4 regions of the Pseudomonas sp. NPDC078700 genome follow, and region 2 is predicted to be linked to each of the others. Evidence: predicted binding sites of a transcription regulator. Region 2 holds the regulator's gene; each other region holds the start of a gene.
The links. The regulator sigma-54, encoded in region 2, starts transcription at its own class of promoters, with help from an activator protein. The targets are predictions, from matches to a motif close to ANTGGCATNNANNTTGCTNT.
Positions count from the first base shown of each region.

Region 1: glnA (glutamate--ammonia ligase) is a predicted target of sigma-54. The motif match lies at 2,445-2,464, and genes of this name have one in related genera.
Region 3: flgB (flagellar basal body rod protein FlgB) is a predicted target of sigma-54. The motif match lies at 3,761-3,780, and genes of this name have one in related genera.
Region 4: ACIGCM_RS02440 (flagellar hook-length control protein FliK) is a predicted target of sigma-54. The motif match lies at 3,694-3,713, and genes of this name have one in related genera.

Region 1 covers NZ_JBITUI010000002.1:334,108-339,845, forward strand. Annotated here, with positions in the region: gene ACIGCM_RS07410 (DUF4124 domain-containing protein) at 1-476, opposite strand, end outside; gene glnA (glutamate--ammonia ligase) at 943-2,349, opposite strand; gene thiI (tRNA uracil 4-sulfurtransferase ThiI) at 2,679-4,133, shown strand; gene typA (translational GTPase TypA) at 4,324-5,738, shown strand, end outside.
Region 2 covers NZ_JBITUI010000005.1:275,249-280,986, forward strand. Annotated here, with positions in the region: gene pmbA (metalloprotease PmbA) at 1-424, shown strand, start outside; gene ACIGCM_RS18710 (HPr family phosphocarrier protein) at 471-743, opposite strand; gene rapZ (RNase adapter RapZ) at 756-1,613, opposite strand; gene ptsN (PTS IIA-like nitrogen regulatory protein PtsN) at 1,630-2,094, opposite strand; gene hpf (ribosome hibernation-promoting factor, HPF/YfiA family) at 2,110-2,418, opposite strand; gene ACIGCM_RS18730 (RNA polymerase factor sigma-54) at 2,608-4,128, opposite strand; gene lptB (LPS export ABC transporter ATP-binding protein) at 4,266-4,991, opposite strand; gene lptA (lipopolysaccharide transport periplasmic protein LptA) at 4,995-5,531, opposite strand; gene lptC (LPS export ABC transporter periplasmic protein LptC) at 5,518-5,738, opposite strand, start outside.
Region 3 covers NZ_JBITUI010000001.1:537,904-543,641, forward strand. Annotated here, with positions in the region: gene ACIGCM_RS02555 (flagellar basal body rod protein FlgF) at 1-585, opposite strand, end outside; gene flgE (flagellar hook protein FlgE) at 797-2,104, opposite strand; gene flgD (flagellar hook assembly protein FlgD) at 2,149-2,826, opposite strand; gene flgC (flagellar basal body rod protein FlgC) at 2,848-3,291, opposite strand; gene flgB (flagellar basal body rod protein FlgB) at 3,306-3,713, opposite strand; gene ACIGCM_RS02580 (bacteriohemerythrin) at 4,046-4,510, opposite strand; gene cheR (protein-glutamate O-methyltransferase CheR) at 4,707-5,540, opposite strand; gene ACIGCM_RS02590 (chemotaxis protein CheV) at 5,670-5,738, opposite strand, start outside.
Region 4 covers NZ_JBITUI010000001.1:511,626-517,363, reverse strand. Annotated here, with positions in the region: gene fliG (flagellar motor switch protein FliG) at 1-535, shown strand, start outside; gene fliH (flagellar assembly protein FliH) at 542-1,348, shown strand; gene fliI (flagellar protein export ATPase FliI) at 1,338-2,705, shown strand; gene fliJ (flagellar export protein FliJ) at 2,702-3,151, shown strand; gene ACIGCM_RS02445 (Hpt domain-containing protein) at 3,258-3,608, shown strand; gene ACIGCM_RS02440 (flagellar hook-length control protein FliK) at 3,749-5,035, shown strand; gene fliL (flagellar basal body-associated protein FliL) at 5,314-5,738, shown strand, end outside.

The DNA.
Region 1 (5,738 bases), on a different contig from region 2:
TCGCTTTGCTGTACGGCACCACTGGTGCTGATCACTTGTACGGCTAACGAGTGTTCGCCGCGGTCAGCATTGCTTACTTGCAGGCGTGGTACGTTCGTTGGCTCACCATAAGGTTGGCCGTCCAATAGCAGTTGCAAGCGATGTGCCGGCGCCAAGCGCGGCTGGATATTAACCCCAACGCTGAATGTACCGTTGTTTGCCCGCAGCGCGGCTTCATCTGGCAGGCCGGTCAGTTCCAGTACTTGGTAGGACGCCTGAACCTGCGCGGGGGCGTTGTCGCTCTCGTCGCTTAAAGGCTGTTTGGGTGTTTGCATCTCTACCGTGTTGGTCTTTGGCAGGTTGATGGTTTCAGTCTTGGTGCCTTCGGGTGGCTCATTGGTGAAAACCGTATTGCCGTTAGCGTCAGTGTATTTGTAAATTTGTGCGCTGGCCGGTAGGGCGGCGGCGAGTAAAAGGCAGGCAAATAGTGCACGCATGAGCGATCCCTCAACTTGGCTAATTGATTAAGATTGCATTGCTCGGCGTTGCTGGCAAGTGTCGGCATGTTGCAGTGTGTGCGGGCGCATAAATTATCAGGCTGAGCGGCGCTTCGGGTGCTGGTTTTGTAGGCAAATGACAGGTGCGCGTCTGATACGGCATTCGCAGCTTGGTCAGCGTGGGTCAATTAATAATCGAACTTGTCTGCGAAAATGGTGGCCGAAAAGAGCGTCGACCACCCTGCGGGAGCGTCAGCCACAGGGGCGCAAGTACCGCCGCGAGTGAGGGTCGTTGTAGGGTGGTCAACGCGAAGCTTGGCCACCGGCTCTCGGCAAGTCAGCCGTATTTACTTAGGTGAAATGGTGGCTGAGTAAGGTGTTGACCGCTCGGCAGCGTCAGCCATTAACGCATTTTTCGCTGATAAAAAAGGCCACCCGAAGGTGGCCTTTTGTCATACCGGCTGGATTAGACGCTGTAGTACAGGTCGTATTCCAGTGGGTGTACGAAGGTACGTACTTTGATTTCTTCTTCGTGCTTGAGCTCAAGGTAAGCATCGATGAAGTCGTCGCTGAATACGCCGCCTTTGGTCAGGAACGCGCGACCTTTGTCGAGCTCTTCCAGGGCTTCTTTCAGGCTGCCGCAAACCTGTGGGATCAACTTGCCTTCTTCTGGTGGCAGGTCGTACAGGTTTTTGTCAGCTGCATCGCCAGGGTGGATCTTGTTCTGGATGCCGTCGATACCGGCCATCAGCAGTGCTGCGAAAGCCAGGTATGGGTTGGCAGCTGGATCCGGGAAGCGCGCTTCGATACGGCGAGCCTTAGGGCTGGCAACATAAGGAATACGGATCGAGGCCGAACGGTTGCGAGCCGAGTAGGCCAGCATTACTGGAGCTTCGAAGCCAGGAACCAGACGCTTGTACGAGTTGGTTGCCGGGTTGGTGAAGCCGTTCAGTGCTTTACCGTGCTTGATGATACCGCCGATGAAGTACAGGGCGATGTCAGACAGGCCGGCATAGCCTTCGCCAGAGAAGGTGTTCTTGCCGTCTTTGGAGATCGACATGTGCACGTGCATACCTGAGCCGTTGTCGCCGTACAGTGGCTTAGGCATGAAGGTAGCCGTTTTGCCGTAGGCGTCAGCAACGTTGTGTACGCAGTATTTCAGGGTCTGAACTTCGTCAGCCTTGGCTACCAGCGTGTTGAACTTAACGCCGATTTCGTTCTGGCCAGCAGTCGCCACTTCGTGGTGGTGAACTTCGATCACCAGGCCCATATCTTCCATGGCATTACACATGGCAGTACGGATTTCGTGGTCGTGGTCGCATGGCGGAACCGGGAAGTAACCACCTTTAACGGCTGGACGGTGGCCTTTGTTGCCGCCTTCGATGTCGCCGTCAGTGTTCCAGGAACCCTGCTCAGAGTAGATTTTGAACATCGAGCCGGAGATGTCCGACTTGAACTTCACTTCGTCGAAGATGAAGAACTCTGGCTCTGGGCCAACAAATACAGTGTCACCGATACCGGTCGACTTTAGGAATTCTTCAGCGCGCTTGGCGATGGAGCGTGGGTCGCGGTCGTAGCCTTGCATGGTGCTTGGCTCAACGATGTCGCAAACCAGAATCAGGGTTGGCTCTTCGGTGAACGGATCCAGTACGGCAGTTTCGTCAACTGGCATCAGGATCATGTCGGAGGCTTCGATGCCTTTCCAGCCATGAATGGAGGAACCGTCGAACATTTTACCGTGTTCGAAGAAGTCTTCGTCCAGCGCGTCACGGGCTGGCATGGTTACGTGGTGCTGCTTACCCTTGGTATCAGTGAAGCGCAGGTCAACCCACTTCACGTCGTGTTCTTTAATAAGTTGAATCGACTTCGACATGCTGTCCTCCAGGCGGATAAGGCTCAATCTGTTGAGCCCACAAAATTCGAAAAAAGCTCGGCGGATATTCCGCCACTACATACCTGCCTCACAAGGGAGCAATTTGCATGCCAGTGCACTGTGATGGGCTAAAACCCGCAAACGCAGGAGCGGCGGGGGTTTATTGCCTATTACGAGCAAAGCTACGCACCAAGTGAGTGCTAATCAAAACAATTAAGCACCAATGTGGTGCGGTAAAATGTTTGCGTAAGGTTTTTGATCAAACCTTGCACAATTTCCGCTATAATCCGCGCCCCTGTTTTTTCGCGAGCTTGGCGCGCGTTGCTTCCATGAAACTAATAGTTAAAGTTTTCCCAGAAATCACCATCAAGAGTCGGCCGGTTCGCAAGAACTTCATCCGTCAGTTGGCGAAGAACATCCGCTCCGTGTTGCGCGATCTTGATCCGCAGCTCTCGGTTACCGGTGTCTGGGATAACTTGGAACTGGAAACAACCTTAACCGATGCCAAGCTTCTCGGCGAGCTGACCGATCGTCTTGGCTGCACCCCGGGGATCACTCATTTTCTTGAAGTGCATGAATACCCATTAGGCGATTTCGATGATGTGCTGGAAAAGTGCAAACTGCATTTCGCCGACCAATTGCCGGGCAAGATCTTTGCTGTGCGTTGTAAGCGTGCAGGTAAGCATGCTTTCAGCTCCATGGATGTTGAGCGTTATGTTGGCAGCCAATTGCGTCAGCAGTGTGGCGCTGCCGGTATCTCGCTAAAAGACCCAGACGTTGTTGTGCGCATGGAAATTCGTGACCAGCGCCTGTTCGTTATCCATAACCAGCATGAAGGTCTGGGTGGCTACCCACTGGGTTCGCTGGAGCAGACATTGGTATTGATGTCCGGCGGCTTTGATTCAACCGTTGCCGCTTATCAAATGATGCGTCGCGGTTTGGTGACTCACTTTTGCTTCTTCAACTTGGGCGGCCGCGCTCATGAATTGGGCGTGATGGAAGTTGCGCACTATTTGTGGAAGAAGTTCGGCAGCTCGCAACGGGTGCTTTTTATTAGCGTGCCGTTTGAAGAGGTGCTCGGCGAAATCCTCGGTAAGGTCGATAACAGCCAGATGGGTGTGGTGTTGAAGCGCATGATGTTGCGCGCCGCTACGCAGATCAGTGATCGGCTGCAAATTGATGCATTGGTGACCGGTGAGGCCATTTCTCAGGTGTCGAGCCAGACCCTGCCGAACTTGACGGTGATTGATGCGGCCACTGAAAAGCTGGTGTTGCGTCCTTTATTGGCCAGTCACAAGCAGGACATTATTAATACCGCGACGCAGATCGGTACCGCCGATTTTGCCAAGCATATGCCTGAGTACTGCGGTGTGATTTCGGTGAATCCGACCACCAAAGCCAAGCCCGACCGCATTGCTTATGAAGAAAAGCAATTCGATATGGCAGTGCTTGAGCGAGCAGTGAAGAGTGCTACACAGCTGCCGATTGACAAGGTCATCGATGAGCTGGGTAAAGATATCCACGTTGAGGAAATCAGCGAAGTTCTGGCCGGTCAGGTGGTGATTGATATCCGTCACCCGGATGCTGCCGAAGATGAACCGCTAAAGCTGCCTGGCACTGAGGTGCAGGCGCTGCCGTTCTACGCTCTCAACAGTCGTTTCAAAGAGTTGGATCCTAGTCGCCAGTATTTGTTGTATTGCGACAAGGGTGTCATGAGTCGCCTGCATGCCCACCACTTGCTAAATGAGGGGCATGCCAATGTGCGCGTTTATCGTCCGACATAAGACGCCTGGGTTGAATGGCGGTAGCATCCGCCATCGCCCTCCCGACATACAGGCGGCGTAAAAGCTGCTGAGCCCGGCATTAACGGCCATTGCTCTAAGCGTTTTTACGCCGTCTGGCAGAATTTATAATTAGTTAATACTCGCCGCCTAAACTATGCGGCAAACCGAATCCTCTGATCGAGATACACAAGTGATCGATAATCTACGTAACATCGCAATCATCGCCCACGTTGACCATGGTAAAACCACCCTGGTAGACAAACTCCTGCGCCAGTCCGGCACGCTTGACCGTAAAGAGCTTGAAAACGAGCGCGTAATGGACAGCAACGACCAGGAAAAAGAACGTGGTATTACCATCCTGGCTAAAAACACCGCGCTGAAATGGCACGACTACGACATCAACATCGTAGACACCCCTGGCCACGCCGACTTCGGTGGTGAGGTTGAGCGTGTAATGAGCATGGTTGACTCCGTGTTGCTGGTGGTTGATGCCCAAGACGGCCCAATGCCACAGACTCGCTTCGTAACGCAGAAAGCGTTTAAAGCTGGCCTGCGTCCAATCGTTGTGATCAACAAAATCGACCGTCCAGGCGCACGTCCTGACTGGGTTGTTGACCAGATTTTCGACCTGTTCGATAACCTCGGTGCTACCGAAGAGCAGCTCGACTTCCCTATCGTTTATTGCAGCGCCCTGAACGGGATTGCAGGTCTTGAGCACGATAAGCTCGAAGAAACCATGGACCCGCTGTTCCAAGCGATCATCGACCACGTTCCAGCTCCAGCTGTAGACGTTGATGGCGCATTCCAGATGCAAATCTCGCAACTGGACTACAACAGCTTCCTCGGTGTTATCGGTATCGGCCGTATCGCTCGCGGTAAGGTCAAAACCAACACCCCTGTGACCGCGATCGGCACTGACGGCAAGAAGCGTAACGGCCGTATCCTCAAGATCATGGGCCACTCGGGTCTGCAGCGCGTTGAAGTAAACGAAGCCCAAGCTGGCGACATCGTTTGCGTTAGCGGCATGGACGAGCTGTTCATTTCCGACACCCTTTGCGATCCATTGACCGTTGAAGCGCTTGAGCCGCTGACTGTTGATGAGCCTACCGTGAGCATGACCTTCCAGGTTAACGACTCGCCGTTCTGCGGTAAGGAAGGCAAGTTCGTCACCAGCCGTAACATCAAAGAGCGTCTGGAAAAAGAGCTGCTGTACAACGTTGCTCTACGTGTTGAAGAAGGCGACAGCGCTGATAAATTCAAGGTTTCTGGCCGCGGCGAGTTGCACCTCTCGGTACTGATCGAAACCATGCGTCGCGAAGGCTTCGAACTGGCTGTAGGCCGTCCTGAAGTGATCATTCGTGTGGTTGATGGCGTTAAAAACGAACCTTTTGAAAACGTCACAATCGACCTGGAAGAGCAACACCAGGGTCCGATGATGGAACAGATGGGTAACCGTAAAGGCGACCTGACCAACATGGTTCCAGACGGCAAGGGCCGTGTACGTCTTGAGTACACCATTCCTGCGCGCGGCCTGATCGGCTTCCGTAACCAGTTCCTGACCCTGACTTCGGGTTCGGGCATCCTGACAAGCATCTTCAGCCACTA
Region 2 (5,738 bases):
TTTGGCCACGTATGCCAAATCCTTTGTTGAGAACGGCGAGTTGCTGTCCTATGTGCTGGGTACCTACTCAGGGCGCAAGTTGGGCATGCCAAGTACCGCCAATGCAGGGGGTGTGCATAACCTGTTTGTTACCCATGGTGATGAAGATCAGCAAGCATTGATCAAACGCATGGGCCGTGGCCTGCTGGTCACTGAGTTGATGGGCCATGGCCTGAATATGGTCACTGGCGATTACTCGCGGGGGGCGGGCGGCTATTGGGTTGAAAATGGCGAAATCCAGTTCCCGGTCCAAGAGGTGACCATTGCTGGCAATATGCGTGACATGTTCAAGCAAATTGTTGCGGTAGGTAATGATCTTGAGCTGCGTAGCAGCATCCGCACCGGTTCTGTATTGATCGAACGCATGACTGTTGCAGGCAGTTAAGAGGGATGTCGGTGGACAATTCAGGTTGTCCACCCGCCTCGGTGTCTTACTCGCCTTCGTCGAAGAAGTTGTTGATCAACTCCAGGATTGCTTCGAGCGCCTGCTCATCTTGATCGCCATCGGTGAACAGGTGAATTGAGGTGCCTTTGCCGGCGGCGAGCATCATGACCGACATGATGCTTTTGCCATCGACCAGACTTTCTGATGTGCGGCCTACTTTAATGGAGCACGGGTATTGGCTGGCTACACCGACAAATTTAGCGGCAGCCCGTGCATGCAAACCGAGCTTGTTAATGATGATTACTTCGCAGGCGGGCATCGCGGCGATTCCTTAACTGAGGTCGCGGTGGCGAGTCTGGACGTTTTTGAGCTGCGTTTTGAGTGCTTTGCCCAAACGATTGGCAATATACACCGAGCGATGATGCCCGCCTGTGCAGCCAATTGCGATAGTGACATAGGCGCGATTGCTGGCCGCAAAACGTGGCAACCACTTACTCAGATAGTCATGGATGTCCTGATACATCTCTTGAACATCCGGCTGACTGTCCAGGTAGTCTGAAACCGGCTTTTCGAGGCCTGAAAAGTCGCGCAACTCAGGCCGCCAGTAGGGGTTCGGCAGGCAGCGCACATCAAATACCACGTCGGCATCAACTGGCATGCCACGCTTAAAGCCAAAGGACTCAACCAGAAATGCTGTGCCCGGATCTGGCTTGTTCAACAGGCGCAGAGCGAGGGTATCGCGCAGCTGGTAGAGATTCAGGTGGGTGGTGTCGATCTTTAGGTCGGCCAGATCGATGATTGGCTCAAGCAGCAGCGCTTCATCGGTAATGGCTTCTGCTAACGAACGATTGTCGTTAGTCAGTGGATGACGCCTGCGGGTTTCCGAGAAACGCTTGAGCAAGGTTTCTTCGTTTGCATCCAGGTACAGTAGATCGCACTGAACATTGCGTGCACGCACTTGTTCAAGCAGCTCTGGGAACATATTCAGATCGCTTGGCAGGTTACGAGCGTCAATTGACACCGCGACATTGGGGCGAACTGAATCTTGCTGCTGAAGCGCTCGCTCAGCGAGTTGCGGCAGCAAGCTGGCTGGCAGGTTATCAATGCAGTAAAAGCCGTTGTCCTCGAGAACAGCAAGGGCCGTACTTTTACCTGATCCTGAGCGACCGCTGACAATAATCAAGCGCATGGGAGTTCTCTGCCATTTAGCTGTTGTTCTGGATATCGACAACAACTTGATACAGGGCGTCATTGCTTTGGGCCTGGCGCAATCGTTCACGTACATCGCTGCGATCAAGCATGCTCGCGATTTGACGAAGCAGTTCCAGGTGTTCATCCGTGGCGGCTTCAGGAACCAGCAGGACGAATAGCAAATCTACCGGTGCGCCATCGATCGCGTCGAAATCTACAGCGGAGTCAAGCCTGAGCAATGCACTGATTGGCGCATTGCAAGCGGGCAGGCGGCAGTGTGGAATGGCGATGCCATTACCAAAACCGGTGGACCCGAGTTTCTCGCGGGCAATCAGGCTTTCGAAAATGTCTTGTCCATCGAGGTCGGGCAGTTCGCGCGCAACCAAGTTGGCAATCTGTTCGAGAACACGTTTTTTGCTGCCGCCCGGCACGTTCACCAAGGAACGGCCGGGGGTCAGGATATTTTCAAGTCGGATCATAGGAGTTGGGCGATATCAACGGGCCATTGCACCCTGTTGACGGTCGAGCTGCTTTTCCTTGTGCTTGATAAGTTGTCTGTCGAGTTTGTCAGTCAGTAAATCGATTGCTGCATACATATCATCGTGTTCGGCATTGGCGACTATTTCGCCGCCCGCAATGTGTAAGGTGGCTTCGATTTTCTGTTTGAGCTTCTCGACCTCCATAATGACTTGCACATTCGTAATCTTGTCGAAGTGGCGTTCTAGTCGACTGAATTTTTCGTCGATGTAGTCACGCAGGGCGTCGGTCACATCTAGCTGGTGTCCACTGATGTTGACTTGCATACCGCATTCTCCTTGTTGCCGTGTGTAAGAGACAAGCTGTTTTGCTTGCCGCCGGAACACTGTGGCGCGAAAAGCTCTCAGTCAGCGAGTCTGGCAATTTCACACTCTGGATAAGAGCAGTATGGCTGCTTTTAGCGAGGCGTGGGCCAGTTCGATACTGGGTGAGACGATTTTCCTGTTCATCAGCTGTTACATCAATCGCTTGCGTTCACTTGAAGGCGCGATACCGAGGGATTCACGGTATTTAGCAACTGTGCGGCGAGCTACCTGAATGCCTTGTTCCTCCAGTAAACCAGCGATCTTGCTGTCACTCAACGGCTTTTTTGCATTTTCCGCTGCAACCAGTTTTTTGATGATCGCGCGGATCGCTGTAGACGAGCATTCTCCGCCTTCGGAAGTGCTGACATGGCTTGAGAAGAAGTATTTCAACTCGTAAATGCCGCGCGGGGTATGCATGAATTTTTGTGTGGTAACGCGCGAGATGGTCGACTCGTGCATGCCAACTGCCTCGGCGATATCGTGTAGTACCAGCGGCTTCATCGCTTCGTCACCGTAATCAAGAAAGCCGCGCTGATGCTCGACAATCTGGGTCGCGACTTTCATCAAGGTTTCGTTACGGCTCTGCAGGCTTTTGATAAACCAGCGGGCTTCTTGCAACTGATTGCGCATAAAGGTGTTGTCAGCGCTGGAGTCAGCACGGCGCACAAAACCTGCATATTGGGCATTGACCCGCAGCCGAGGCATAGCCTCTTGGTTGAGCTCAACCAGCCAGCGCTCGTTGTGCTTGCGCACGATGACGTCGGGCACCACGTATTCAGGCTCGCTTGATTCAATCTGCGAGCCTGGGCGTGGGTTAAGGCTCTGGATCAGTTCGATAACCTGACGCAGCTCGTCTTCCTTGAGCTTCATGCGGCGCATCAGTTGGCTGTAATCCCGATTGCCAAGCAGATCCAGGTAATCATTAGCCAGGCGCTGTGCTTCTGCCAGCCAAGGCGTCTTGGCGGACAGTTGGCGTAGCTGTAAGGTCAGGCATTCGCGCAAGTCGCGGGCAGCAATGCCTGACGGCTCAAACTGCTGGATGCGGTGCAGGACGGCCTCAATCTCGTCAAGCTCGATATCCAATTCTGGATCAAAGGCTTCGAGAATCTCTTCGAGGGTTTCTTCGAGGTAGCCTTGGGGGTTGATGCAGTCGATCAGGGTGACTGCAATCAAGCGATCTTTGTCGGACATTGGCGACAGGTTGAGCTGCCAGAGCATATGGCTCTGCAGGCTCTCACCGGTAGAGGTGCGGGTGGTGAAATCCCACTCGTCGTCGTCATTGCTGCTGCTCGGCAAGCTGCTGGCACTGGTTTGGTAGACGTCTTCCCAGGCAGTATCGATAGGCAGCTCATTGGGAATGCGTTCATTCCACTCGCCGTCGTCCAGGTTGTCCACAGTTTGTGGAGCATCTTGGTGGTTGCTGCTTTCTTCGTAGGTGTCTTGTTGAACCGGCTGCTCGACAGGCGCAGTTTCTGCGCCGTCGGCCATAGGGTCCGAATTATCGAAGTCTTCGCCATCTTCTTGGCGTTCAAGCATTGGGTTTGACTCCAGTGCCTCCTGGATTTCTTGTTGAAGATCCAAGGTCGACAGTTGGAGTAAGCGAATGGCTTGTTGCAGCTGAGGAGTCATCGTCAGCTGCTGGCCCATCTTCAGGACTAGCGATGGTTTCATTGCAGACCTTATTTACCGGCGTCTCTGCGCAATCCACTACAGGGCACCTGATAAGGCGCCTCAAGGAAGCAAATTATATGCCTGAATCGCAGTGCTTTGCCTAGCTGTTGACGCTAATTGGGCGAGAAAAACCCCATTTAAAGGCGGAATTCATGACCCAAGTAGACTTCTTTAACTGTCTGGTTAGCCAGAATGGCTTCTGAATCACCTTCTGCAATGAGCTGGCCGTCACTGACGATATAGGCTGTTTCGCAAATATCCAGTGTTTCGCGCACATTGTGGTCGGTAATCAATACGCCGATACCTTTGGCTTTTAAGTGGTGAATGATTTGCTTAATGTCGCCGACCGAAATCGGGTCGACACCGGCAAATGGTTCATCAAGTAAGATAAATTTTGGTGCAGTGGCCAAGGCGCGCGCGATTTCAACGCGACGCCGCTCGCCGCCAGAAAGGCTCATGCCCAGGTTGTCACGAATGTGGTGAATATGGAATTCCTCAAGCAGGCTCTCCAATTCAGCCTCGCGGCCTGCACGGTCCAGCTCTTTACGCGTCTCAAGAATTGCCATGATGTTATCGGCCACGCTGAGCTTGCGAAAAATGGAAGCTTCTTGCGGCAGGTAGCCAATGCCTGCACGGGCACGGCCATGCATTGGCTGGTGGCTGACATCGAGGTCATCAATCAGGATCCGACCCTGGTCAGCCTGGACTAAGCCCACAATCATGTAGAAGCAGGTGGTTTTACCTGCACCGTTAGGGCCAAGCAGGCCGACGATTTGGCCGCTGTCTATGCTTAGGCTAACGTCACGGACAACCTGGCGGCTTTTGTAGCTTTTAGCCAGGTGTTGGGCTTTCAATGTAGCCATTAATTACTGCCCTTGGGTGGGTTTGTTCTTCGGCTGAATCACCATATCGATACGCGGGCGCGGCGTGGTCACCTTGGTGCCATTTGCGCGGCCAGCATTGACGATTTGGCGCTGCGTATCGTAGACAATTTTTTCGCCCTCGAAGGTATTACCCTCTTGGATGACTTTGGCTTGGTCAATCAGCACAATGCGCTCGTTGGCGGAAAAGTACTGAATGGTCAGGCCGTAGGCTTTGACGATCTCTTTGTCGACTGCAGGCTTCTGTTCGTAATACGCAGGGCGTCCGACGGAGGTAAAGACATCGACTTCGCCTTTGGCGTTCTGCGTAATGGTGACAGTGTCGCCGGTGATTTTCATGGTGCCTTGGGTGATCACGACATCACCGCGGTACACTGCCACGCCTTGCTTGTCGTCAAGCTCGGCACTGTCGGCCTGTACGCGGATCGGTTGATCGCGATCAGTTGGCAAAGCCCAGGCATTAACGCTTCCTAGCGATGCACCTAAGCTGAGTAGAAGGGGGAGGGTTTTAACGAACCTCATGCTGGCCTCTTACGTTGGACAGCAGGAGCATCCGGCTGTCATTTAAATACGCTTTCATTCCTTGCGCCGTGGTCACCCCGTTGGCCGCTTCAATTCTAACGGCTTGCTGGGTCTGCGCATATTCCTTATCGGGAATTACCGTAAGACGACTGGTCGTAAGCAAGGTTGGGCGACCTTTTGCATCGGTGCGCTCAACGCGAACTTTAT
Region 3 (5,738 bases), on a different contig from region 2:
TCGCACGGTCGCATCTGCCTGCACAGGCTGGCCGCCTTTGAGGCGCATCATGCCGTCGGCACCCTTTTCCAGCTGCTTAGGATCGGGGTTAACCAGTTTCAGTCGGTCAACTTCTGCCAGCACATTGGGTGCCTCACCCAGCGCACGAATACTGATGGTGCCGTCCTGACCGATATCGATGCCCTGCTCTGGCGGCACGGCAACTGGCCCGGCATTGCCCATAACCGGCAAACCATTGCCAGTGCGCAATACCCCCAAGGCGTCAACATTCAAACTGGCAGTGCGTACATAGGCTTCGCTGCCATCTGGCGCTTGCACGGCAAGCCAGCCTTCACCACCGATTGCGACGTCAAGATCACGCCCGGTTTCCTGCAGTGAGCCCGGAGTAAAGTCAGTACCTGGGCGCTCACTCATCGCATAAACACGTGACGGGTAGACTTCACCGAATGAGGAAATTGCCCGCGCCTGTTCAAAATCACGACGGAAGCCGCTGGTTGAAATATTCGCCAAGTTGTTGGCATGCGCGCGCTGAGCCAGTGTGTTGTTCTGGGCCCCAGTCATGGCGACGTAAAGCATTTTATCCATGGTAACTCTCCGAGATAGGCGTGCCGCCTTGTGCTCTATACAGGCAATACTGCAAAGCCTGTGCCAGCCTCGAAATTAACAATTAAACCATTGATAAATATAGACTTTATATAAAACAAAAGCTCCCAAAGGAGCTTTTTAGTACAACGATCGGTGAGATGCGGTCGGCCAGACTTTGCCGCGAGCGGCAAAGTCTGGTCAGCGCATTAAATCAACGCAGGTTGATAATGGTCTGGGTCACCGCACTTTCAGTTTCGATGGTTTTCGCATTCGCCTGATAGTTGCGCTGCGCCACAATCAGGTTGACCAGTTGATCCGACAGCTCAACGTTGGAATCTTCCAGAGCACCGGATTGCAACGCACCCAAAGTACCGCTGTTTGGCGCACCAATAACCGGCTCACCTGACTCGAACGACTGCACCCAAGCGGTCTTACCAACCGGGGTCAGGCCTTGCATGTTGGCAAAGTTCGCCAGCACCACCTGCCCTTGCACTTTCGACTGGCCATTGGTGTAGCGGGCAAAAATCACCCCGGTATCATCAATTTCAAGGCCTGCCAGTTCACCGGTGGTGTAGCCGTTTTGGTCAACACTGTTGACCGCAAACAGGCTCGAATACTGGGTCGTGCCGCGGAAGTCAAAATTGACCCCCGTCGCGTTCGCGGTAGCACCATTACCACTCCAAACGGCTGGCGTACCACCATCAGAAGCGGCCGGCACCCAGTTAGTCATATTCAAGGTGCCGTTTGCAGCGACGGTAAAATCTGTCGAAGTCAGCGCTGCAGTGTCCAATTGGCCGGCGGCATTGAATGTCAGGTCAGCCGAATAGGGCGTGGTCGAAGTTGGCGTCCCTGGGTTGCGTCCATCAACCAGTACATTCATTTGCCAGTTGTTAGCACCGGTTTTGATGAAGTATTGCGTGAACGCATGGGAGTTGCCCTGCGAGTCGAAGATATTCACCGAGGTCGAGGAGTTAAACGAGGTTGGATCATTCGGGTCGAACGGCGTTGTCGTCGGGACTTCATTCGTCGAGTTAAGGTTGAACGGCTGGGTAATGGTGCCTGTCGGCTTTGGTGCCTGGCTGGCGCTCTCAACCTTTAGGTCAGAGATAACACCGTTTTGCAGGTTACCATTACCATCCACCGCATAACCTTGCAGCTTGTAGCCAAAGTTATTGACGATATTACCGGCGCGGTCGGTGCCGAAATAACCGGCGCGGGTATAGCTGATATCACCATTATTACTGGTGCGGAAGAAGCCATTACCGTTAATCGCCAAATCCAGCGAGTTCTGCGTGTAATTAACGTTACCCTGGTTAAACAGTTGCGACACGTCACTGAGCAGTGCCCCGCTGCCCTGGGCATTTTTGCCGGAGCCAAGCACAGAAGCAGCATACACATCAGCAAACTCGGCGCGCGACTGCTTGAAGCCAGCCGTGCCTGCGTTGGCGATGTTATTACCGGTAACGTTGAGATCGCTGGTCGCTGCGCGCAGACCGCTAAGCCCGATATTGAACGCCATGGAATACTCCTTTGCCGGAACAGCCGGCCATTAAATCGTGTTGATTACTGACCGATTACCTGAACCTGCGAGAGCGGCACACTGCCCAGCCCGGCCAAATTCAGCATGAGTTCGCTGCCGCCCAAAGTGACACTGTCAACGTTGGCTGGAAGCATGGTGTACAGACCTTTGGTTTCACCGGCATAGGTCGCTTCCGCCTCAAAGGTGTAAGTGCCTGGCGCCATCACATTGCCGCTTGAGTCCTTGCCATCCCAGATAAAGCTGACATTGCCGGCTTCCTGCTCACCCAGGTTGACGCGGCTCACCACTGAACCGGCGCTGTCCTTAACGTTGACGTAGACGTTGCTACTGCTGGTCGGCAGCACCAGGCTGGCTTTAAAGCTTTCGCTGGTATCAACCACCGCGCTGTCGGTCGGCACAATCACTTTGCGCCCAACCAGGGACGAGGCTTGCAAGGCTTGAGAAGACTGATAACCCGACAGCAAGGTATCGACGCTACCGTTCAACTGCTGAATCCCTTCTACTTGGCTGAACTGCGCCAACTGGGCGATGAACTCACCATTACCCTGAGGTTCAAGGGGGTTCTGGTTGTTCAATTGGGCAACCAACAGATTCAAGAACTCGTCTTTACCAAGCTCTTTGTCTGTACCGGTACTGGACGATTTAATCTGCAGTTGATCAAGGACCGAACTGCCAACGCCACTGGTGCTATCGACGCTCATTTAGCGTTCCTCATTGATGGCTTACTGACCCAGGGTCAGCACCTTCTGCAACATTTGTTTAGCGGTATTCATCATTTCAACGTTGGTCTGGAAAGCCCGGCTGGCGGAGATCATGTCAGCCATTTCCTCAACCACGTTGACGTTGGGGTAATACACGTAGCCATTCTCGTCAGCTGCCGGGTGGTTAGGCTCATAACGCGGCATCAACGAACTTTGATCTTCAACAATGCCCAGCACCTGAACACCACTGCCTGCTGCATCCTGCTCCGCGAACAGTGAGCCGCTATCATCACCTTGCGCCTGCTGAAACATGGTGGCGAACACTGGGTGGCGAGCGCGGTAGGTCTGGTCAATGTTCGACGACACCGACTCGGCGTTGGCGATGTTGCTGGAAATGGTATTGAGGCGCGTGCTTTGCGCGCTCATGCCGGTCCCGGCAATATTGAATACACTGGCTAGTGACATGGCATCAGTCTCCGTTAGTCGCCGCGCAGGGCGCTGACCAGCCCTTTGAATTTGCTATTGAGTAAGGTAAAGCTGGTCTGGAATTCGATAGCGTTTTGCGCGTAGTTCGACTGTTCCAGCTGGGTGTCGACGGTGTTTTGATCCAGCGAAGGGCTCATCGGCGTGCGGTACTTGAGCTCAGCTTCGGCGGTGGCCATACCCTCAGCACTGATGTGGTGTGAGTTAGTACGGTTCAACGCAAAAGTACCGCCTTGAGTCTTGGCATTTTGCTCAGCCAGCACAGAGGCAAAATCCAGGTCACGCGCCTTGTAGTTAGGCGTGTCTGCGTTCGCCATGTTATTGGCCAACACTTCGGCACGCTGGGAACGAAAGCCCAGTGCCTGCTGGTGAATGCCAAGTGCGCTTGCGAAGCTGATACTCATGGTTTGTGCCCTTGCCGTTTGCCGAAGCCGTTTTCTGTGCAAGGAACAAAGCAAACCCTGTGCCAATAATTTTAAGCCTTTAAATACAACAGCTTACGAATAAATAGAGTGACCACCGAGGCTAAAGCGGCAATGAATTTCCGCTTGCGGCAAAGCCTTTACCCACTAACCCGCTAGCGTATTGCCGCTCAGAACGCATTTGATGTCGGTGGCCGAACCACCACAGGCAAGGAGCGCAACGTCATTTCAACGGCTGAATTTACTCGGGGTACTGGCCGTCCAGTGGCGCGAACAGAACGCCGCGCCGAAAGGATTGTTGAGCGCGGGCTGTATCAGCTAAAAAACTTGCGCATGGAGCGAGACAGCCAGCCAGCCGGCTGTTTGTCTTGGGTGATTCGATTCATATTGTCGATTACAACCTTGGCATAGGCAGCATCGTCATTGCGGATATGGTTGAACAGCCAGCGCGACAACAGATTGATCAGCTCAACTGTTATGTCCTCACCTGCCTTAAAGCGCATGTTGTACTCATTGACCTTGCCAATAAACACTTCATGCACGCGCTTGTGCGGACGAGTGAAGCTGTAGCCCGACTCCTCCAACAGCGACTCTTCAAAAGCAAAGTGTGAAAGCGTGTAATCGACCAGATCGTTGAGTACATCCCCCACTTCACTGCGACTATGCCCCGCTTGCTGCGCCACAATCAGCACGTTGATCATCTCGACAATCCGCCGATGCTGATTGTCGATCACCTCTATTCCGGTATTCAGGTCGTTCTGCCAAACAAGCAATTCCATTACCCAGTCCTTAACCCTGTCGAGCTCGACGCGTTCGAGCACTGGGCGACTTTATCGACAGCAGATACAACTGGAACTGACATGAATCAAGCCATCTGCCATTACCGTTACAGGGTAAGCAGATGTTGTGATGAGGTGGGCAACAACGCTTCACTATCAAAAATATAACAGCAGACACTTGGCCTGCTGTTAGGGGTTACTTGACCTTATAAATGATGCCCGGACTGCACTGAACCATCTGATACAAATCAGGCAGCGCATTGAGCGCCTCGGAAGCACCCAGGAACAAATAGCCCCCCGGTTTTATGGTCGCGTGGATGCGGGTAAGAATATCTTTCTTAACCTCTGCCGAAAAATAGATCAGCACGTTGCGGCAGAACACCACATCGAACTTCCCCAGGCTGGCGTAACTTTCCAGCAAGTTAAGCGGACGAAATTCGACACGGCTTTTGATCGGTGCCTTGACCACCCAACGCCCCGGAGTCTTGGGCTCAAAATAGCGCTGCAAACGCTCTTGAGAGAGACCACGACCAATCGCCAGACTGTCGTACTCACCTGACTTGCAGTTGGCCAGCATGGTTGGCGACAGGTCGGTGGCAACGATTTGAGCACCGCCGCGCAACTGTCCAATATTGCTCTTCTCGAACTCATCAATGGTCATCGACAGCGAATAGGGTTCTTGCCCCGACGAACAGGCGGCCGACCATATACGCAAACGCTGGCCCGCGTTAGCCTTGAGCAACTCAGGCAGCACGCGCTTTTTCATCACCTCAAAGGGATAGGTATCACGAAACCACAAGGTTTCGTTGGTGGTCATGGCATCTACCACTTGCTCACGCAAACCACTACGCGGCATGGCTTGCATACGCTGGACCAGCTCGCCAAGGCTTTTGATACTGTTCTGCTCCATCAGCTTATTGAGCCGACTGGAAACCAGATACTGCTTATTAGTGCCGAGCAAGATTCCACAGGCTTTTTCGAGGAAGCTCCTGAATTGTTCGAAGTCCAAATTTCCTGACGTCACTCGCATTGCCCCGCAAAATAATAGTATTGATCTATGCGACCCCCACCCAGTAAACAAGTTTAGGCGGGCTTCTGATGCATCATCACACTGTAAAGACACAGTTAACTCTGTGACAGCCTTGCCGCTTGTCGCAGCTTACTCGCCGCGATCAACCTGATTGATGCGTTCAACCACTCTTGAGGCTAAATCATCCGGCCGAAACTT
Region 4 (5,738 bases), on a different contig from region 2:
TATCGTGTTGCGGGTGTCTTCACTGAACACTGTGCAGCCAGCTGCCCTTAAAGAATTGAACTTGATTCTGGAGAAGCAATTTTCCGGCAATGCCAACACCAGTCGCGCCAGCCTGGGTGGTATCAAGCGTGCGGCAGATATCATGAACTTCCTCGACAGCTCCGTTGAAGGTCAGTTGATGGATTCTATCCGTGAAGTCGACGAAGATTTGTCTTCGCAAATCGAAGACCTGATGTTTGTCTTTGATAACCTGGCTGATGTTGATGACCGTGGCATTCAGGCGCTGTTGCGTGAGGTGTCTTCTGATGTGCTGGTGCTGGCGCTCAAAGGCGCTGATGAAGCAATCAAGGAGAAGGTTTTCAAGAACATGTCCAAGCGAGCGGCCGAGTTGTTGCGTGACGACCTCGAAGCCAAAGGGCCTGTGCGCGTCAGCGATGTTGAAACGGCGCAGAAAGAAATTCTCACCATCGCCCGCCGTATGGCCGAAGCCGGGGAAATCGTCCTTGGTGGCAAGGGCGGCGAAGAAATGGTCTAAGCCAAAATGGCTAAAGAAGCACAAAGCGAGCTTATTCGTGCCGGGGACATCAATGCACTTGATGTGTGGTCGCTGCCGAGTTTTGACGCGCTGGTAGAACCCCTCAAGCGCGATGCAGTGGCCGAGCAGCCAACAGACAATGAACCTGTGGCGTCTGCACAACCACCGGCAGACAGCGAAGATGTAGCGCTTGAAGACGTCAAGCCATTGACCTTGGATGAACTGGAAGCTATTCGCCAGGAAGCCTATAACGAAGGCCTGTTAACCGGCGAGCGTGACGGTTATCACGCCGGTCAACTCAAGGCCAAGCAAGAAGCTGACGCAGCGCTAGCGACCAAGCTTGAAGGGCTAGAGCGGGTCATGAGCCAGTTGTTTGAGCCCATTGCCGAGCAGGATCAGCAGATTGAAGCGGCCATGATCGATTTGGTCAGCCGTATCACCCGTGAAGTGATTCAACGCGAGCTTGATCGCGATTCGAGCCAGATTCGTCAAGTTCTGCGCGAGGCATTAAAACTATTGCCTATTGGCGATGACACTGTGCGTATTCATCTAAACCCGCAAGATTACGACATCATCAAAACCCTGCGTGACCGTCATGAGGAAACCTGGCGGATTCTCGAAGATGAAGCCTTGTTGCCCGGCGGTTGCCGGGTCGAGTGTGCCAACAGCCGGATTGATGCGACCGTTGAAACGCGCATATCACAATCCCTCAAGCAGTTGTTCGAGCAGCAGCGCGAACAGGCGGTGCATCCCCTTGAAGCGGATATAAATATCGCACTTGACGCCACGGATAAGCCTGCCAGTGAAGCTTGAACGCGTCAGTTTTGCCAAGCGTCTGAGCGGCTACAGCGAGGCGATTGAGCTGCCAGCTTCGCCCGTGGTCGAAGGGCGTTTGCTGCGTGTTGTCGGTTTAACCCTTGAGGCCGAAGGCCTGCGCGCCTCGTTGGGCAGCCGCTGCATGGTGATCAACGAGGGCAGCTATCATCCGCTGCAAGTTGAAGCCGAGGTCATGGGCTTTGCCAATGGCAAGATCTTCCTGATGCCGGTGGGCAGTTTGGCCGGGATTGCGCCGGGCGCGCGCGTTGTACCTTTACCCGATACCGGCCGTCTGCCCATGGGCATGTCGATGCTCGGTCGAGTGCTTGATGGCACTGGCGCTGCACTTGATGGCAAGGGGCGGATGAAGGCTGAGGACTGGGTGCCGATGGATGGCCCGCAAATTAACCCGATGAAGCGCCACCCGATTGACCAGCCGCTGGATGTAGGCATTCGCTCGATCAATGGTCTGCTAACTGTAGGGCGCGGTCAGCGTTTGGGCCTGTTTGCCGGTACAGGCGTGGGTAAGAGTGTGCTGTTAGGCATGATGACGCGCTTTACCGAGGCTGAAATTATTGTGGTCGGGCTGATCGGTGAGCGGGGGCGTGAGGTTAAGGAATTCATCGAGGAGATCCTCGGTGAAGAAGGTATCAAGCGCTCAGTGGTGGTGGCCTCGCCCGCAGATGATGCACCACTGATGCGGTTGCGCGCCGCCACCTATTGCACGCGAATTGCCGAGTACTTTCGTGATCAAGGCAAGAATGTGCTGTTGCTTATGGATTCACTGACCCGCTTCGCTCAAGCCCAGCGTGAAATTGCCCTGGCCATCGGTGAGCCGCCTGCCACCAAAGGTTATCCGCCATCCGTATTCGCCAAATTGCCAAAGCTGGTTGAGCGCGCGGGTAATGCCGAGGAGGGCGGGGGTTCTATCACGGCCTTTTATACGGTGTTGAGCGAGGGGGATGACCAGCAGGACCCAATTGCGGATGCGGCCCGGGGGGTGCTCGACGGGCACATTGTGCTGAGCCGGCGCTTGGCTGAAGAAGGTCACTATCCTGCGATTGATATCGAAGCCTCGATCAGCCGGGTAATGCCACAAGTGGTCACCCGCGAGCATCAACAGCAGGCGCAGCGGTTCAAACAGCTGTGGTCGCGCTACCAACAAAGTCGTGACTTGATCAGTGTCGGAGCCTATGTTCCCGGTGGCGATGCTGACACCGATTTGGCTATCGCCAAGCGCCCACAAATGATGGCCTTTTTGCGCCAGGCACTCGATGAGAGTGTCAGCCTGCAAAACAGTGTCGGGCAGCTTGCAGCGACATTGAATTCGCCCACTAATAATGCCCAAGCATGAGTAAAGGTCGCGCTCGGCAATTGGCTCCGGTGGTCGAGATGGCCGAGCGCGCTGAGCGTGAAGCCGCTGTGCAGTTGGGGCGCGCACAGGCGCAGCAGGGCCAGGCTGAAGTCAAGCTGGGCGAGTTGGAGCGCTACCGCGCAGATTACCAGCAGCAATGGATGAGCGAAGGCCAGCGCGGAGTTTCCGGGCAATGGTTGATTAACTATCAGCGCTTTCTTTCGCAGTTGGAAACCGCCATCGCTCAGCAGCAACAGAGCCTTGATTGGCATCGCAGCAACGTCGATAAAATTCGTCAAGTGTGGCAGCAGCGCTACGCCCGTCTGGAGGGGTTGCGCAAGCTGATCCAGCGCTATCAGGATGAAGCGCGCCAGCTTGAGGATAAGCGCGAGCAGAAAATGCTTGATGAGTTATCGCAGCGCTTGGCTGGCCGCGAGCGTTTTTAAATTGCCGCTGGGCCGAAATCCATAAAAAAGCATTTGGTCTTCTGCTAAGGCGACGTTAGTGTGTGCCCAGCTTTTTCTGGTATTTGCGGGTCAGGGAGTGTCGCGCGTGTTAGCACATGTTGATAAGGCAGTGATTGCAGGATTAAAAGACGTTATGGGCAACGAGTACCCAGTTTTGCTCGAAGCCTACCTGGCAGACTCTGAACAGCGCTTAGGCTTGGCCGAGAAAGCTGTTGTTGAACATGATATGCCTCAATTGTTGCTGGCCATCCACAGTTTCAAAGGCAGTTGCGGCAACATCGGGGCGCTTGAGCTTTCACGCTTATGCCTCGAGTTAGAAGGCGCTGTTGATACGCAAAACCAGCCCATGGTCGACAGCTTATTTGCTCAGATCAAAACCGAAATGGAAGCGGTCAAAGCAATTTTCCTGTCTGAAATCCAAGGCTATAGAGCCTGACCCGGACGGAGAGTTACCCCCAGTACACCCGCGTTGCAAGGCCAATGCAGCGCTTTAAGTCTGTTCTCAAATGACCCTTGCCTGACTTGGCCTGGCTCTTGCTATCTCCCAGTACGAACCAATCCGTATGGAGAGTGCCGATGTCCGGTGCAGCTGACTTACTGCTCAAACCAGCAGTTGATTTAAAGCCTAAGGTTGCGGCGGCCAAGCCCCAAGTAAAACCGGCTGAGCCCCGTGGCCGTGAGGCTTCTAGCTTTGCTGAGGTCTACGCCAATGAGCGTCAGGCCAAGCCTGCTGAGCGGACTAACAGCTCGGCAAAGGCGGCTAATGAGCACAAAGCCAAGGCTGATGATGAGGCTGGTACACAGGCTTCTGGTGATACTCAGGCGCAAACTGTTGCCGATAGCGGCAATTCCTTGCCGACTGACGCGGCGGCGAATCAGGGCGAGGGCGAGGGTCAGGACGCGCAAGCGGATACGCCACCCACAACCGAAGACAGTGATGAGCTGTTTGGCTTGCAGTTAAATGCTGAGCAACTTGCAAGCATGAATAACGCCATCGCCAATTTCAAAAGTTCCGGCCCGGCGAGTATGACGGATGCCAGCTTTGATGCTGATCTGGATGCCATGAATCAATTGCCGGCGGTGCGTATGGCGCTGGATATTGGCAAGGCGCAAGCCGCCGCAAATGCTGAGCAGAAATCCCCGGGTGCGACTGCTGCGCAAGCAGCGCTCAACCCTGATCAGAGTTTTGCCAGCGCTATGACTGCAATGGGCTCCAAGCTGCAGTCGACTGAGAAGAGTCTGGCGGGCGAATTTAACCTGAGTGATCTGTCTGCTGATGCATTAGATAGCCTCACGGAGAGCTCTGCTGACACGCCGCCAGAGAACTTTGTCAGCAAGCTCAGTTCGTTGAGTCAGGCAATCACTCAACAAACGGCGCTAACCCCAAAAATCCCTGTGGTGGGCACTCCGATTGCCATGCAGCAGGGCGGTTGGACTGAAGCGGTCGTGGATCGGGTCATGTACCTGTCGAGCCAGAACCTGAAGTCTGCGGAGATTCAGCTCGATCCCGCTGAGCTGGGGCGCTTGGATGTACGTATACACATGAATCAGGACCAGACGCAGATTTCCTTTGCCAGTGCCAATGCGGCAGTGCGCGATAGCCTTGAAGGGCAAATGCATCGGTTGCGTGAGATGTTCACCCAGCAGGGCATTAACCTTCAGGATGTTACCGTCTCCGATCAAAGTCGTGGCTGGCAAGGGCAAGGACAGAATCAACAACAGGCGGGTAGTGACAGCGGCCGTGGTGGCGCATCGGGTTCAGGACTTGGCAGCGGCCATGACGAAGAATTGTCGATTAACAGCGTCGAACAGCGCGCCACAGCCTATGGGGCGCCACGCAGTATGGTCGATTATTACGCGTAAACAGCCTGTTGCTGGCGCACAAGGGTGGTCAACGCGCAGCTTGGCCACCGGGTGTTCGATGGTCGTCGAGATTTGTGGCATTAAAAGGGTGGTCCATACGGGCGTCGACCACGTCAATCACGCCAAAACGGGTTATTCTCCTGATCTTTCGCCCGGCGTTGCAAAGCGTCGGGCGCTGTTGTTTTGGGTTGGGTAAAACCCAATAAGCTAAGCTGGCATAACACTTGCTCGTTCAGGCTTAATTAGCAGCTAACCTGAATATGTGACGGATTATTGGCATGGCGAAGAAAGATAAGCCGCAAGACCCAGCAGCGGATGGTAAGTCGAGCGGTAAATTAAAGATCATTATTCTGGCCGTTGTCGCGTTGTTGCTGGTGGTGAGTTTGACCATTGCTGGTACTTGGTTTTTCCTAAGTAAGCAGGAAGACAAACCAGAGGCCGCTGCTGAGACCAAGCAAGAGGATGCTGCGCCCGTCAAGCAGGCGGCCATTTATGAAGAGCTGACGCCTGCATTTGTGGTCAACTTCACCCAGAACGGTCGCGCCCGCTATATGCAGGTCAGCGTTGCATTGATGTCTCGTGATCAAGCTTCACTGGATGCCCTCAAGGTTCACATGCCGGTGCTGCGTAACCGTTTGGTTATGTTGTTCTCAGGCCAGGATTTCAATAATTTAGTGACCCCGGTCGGCAAAGAAATGTTGCG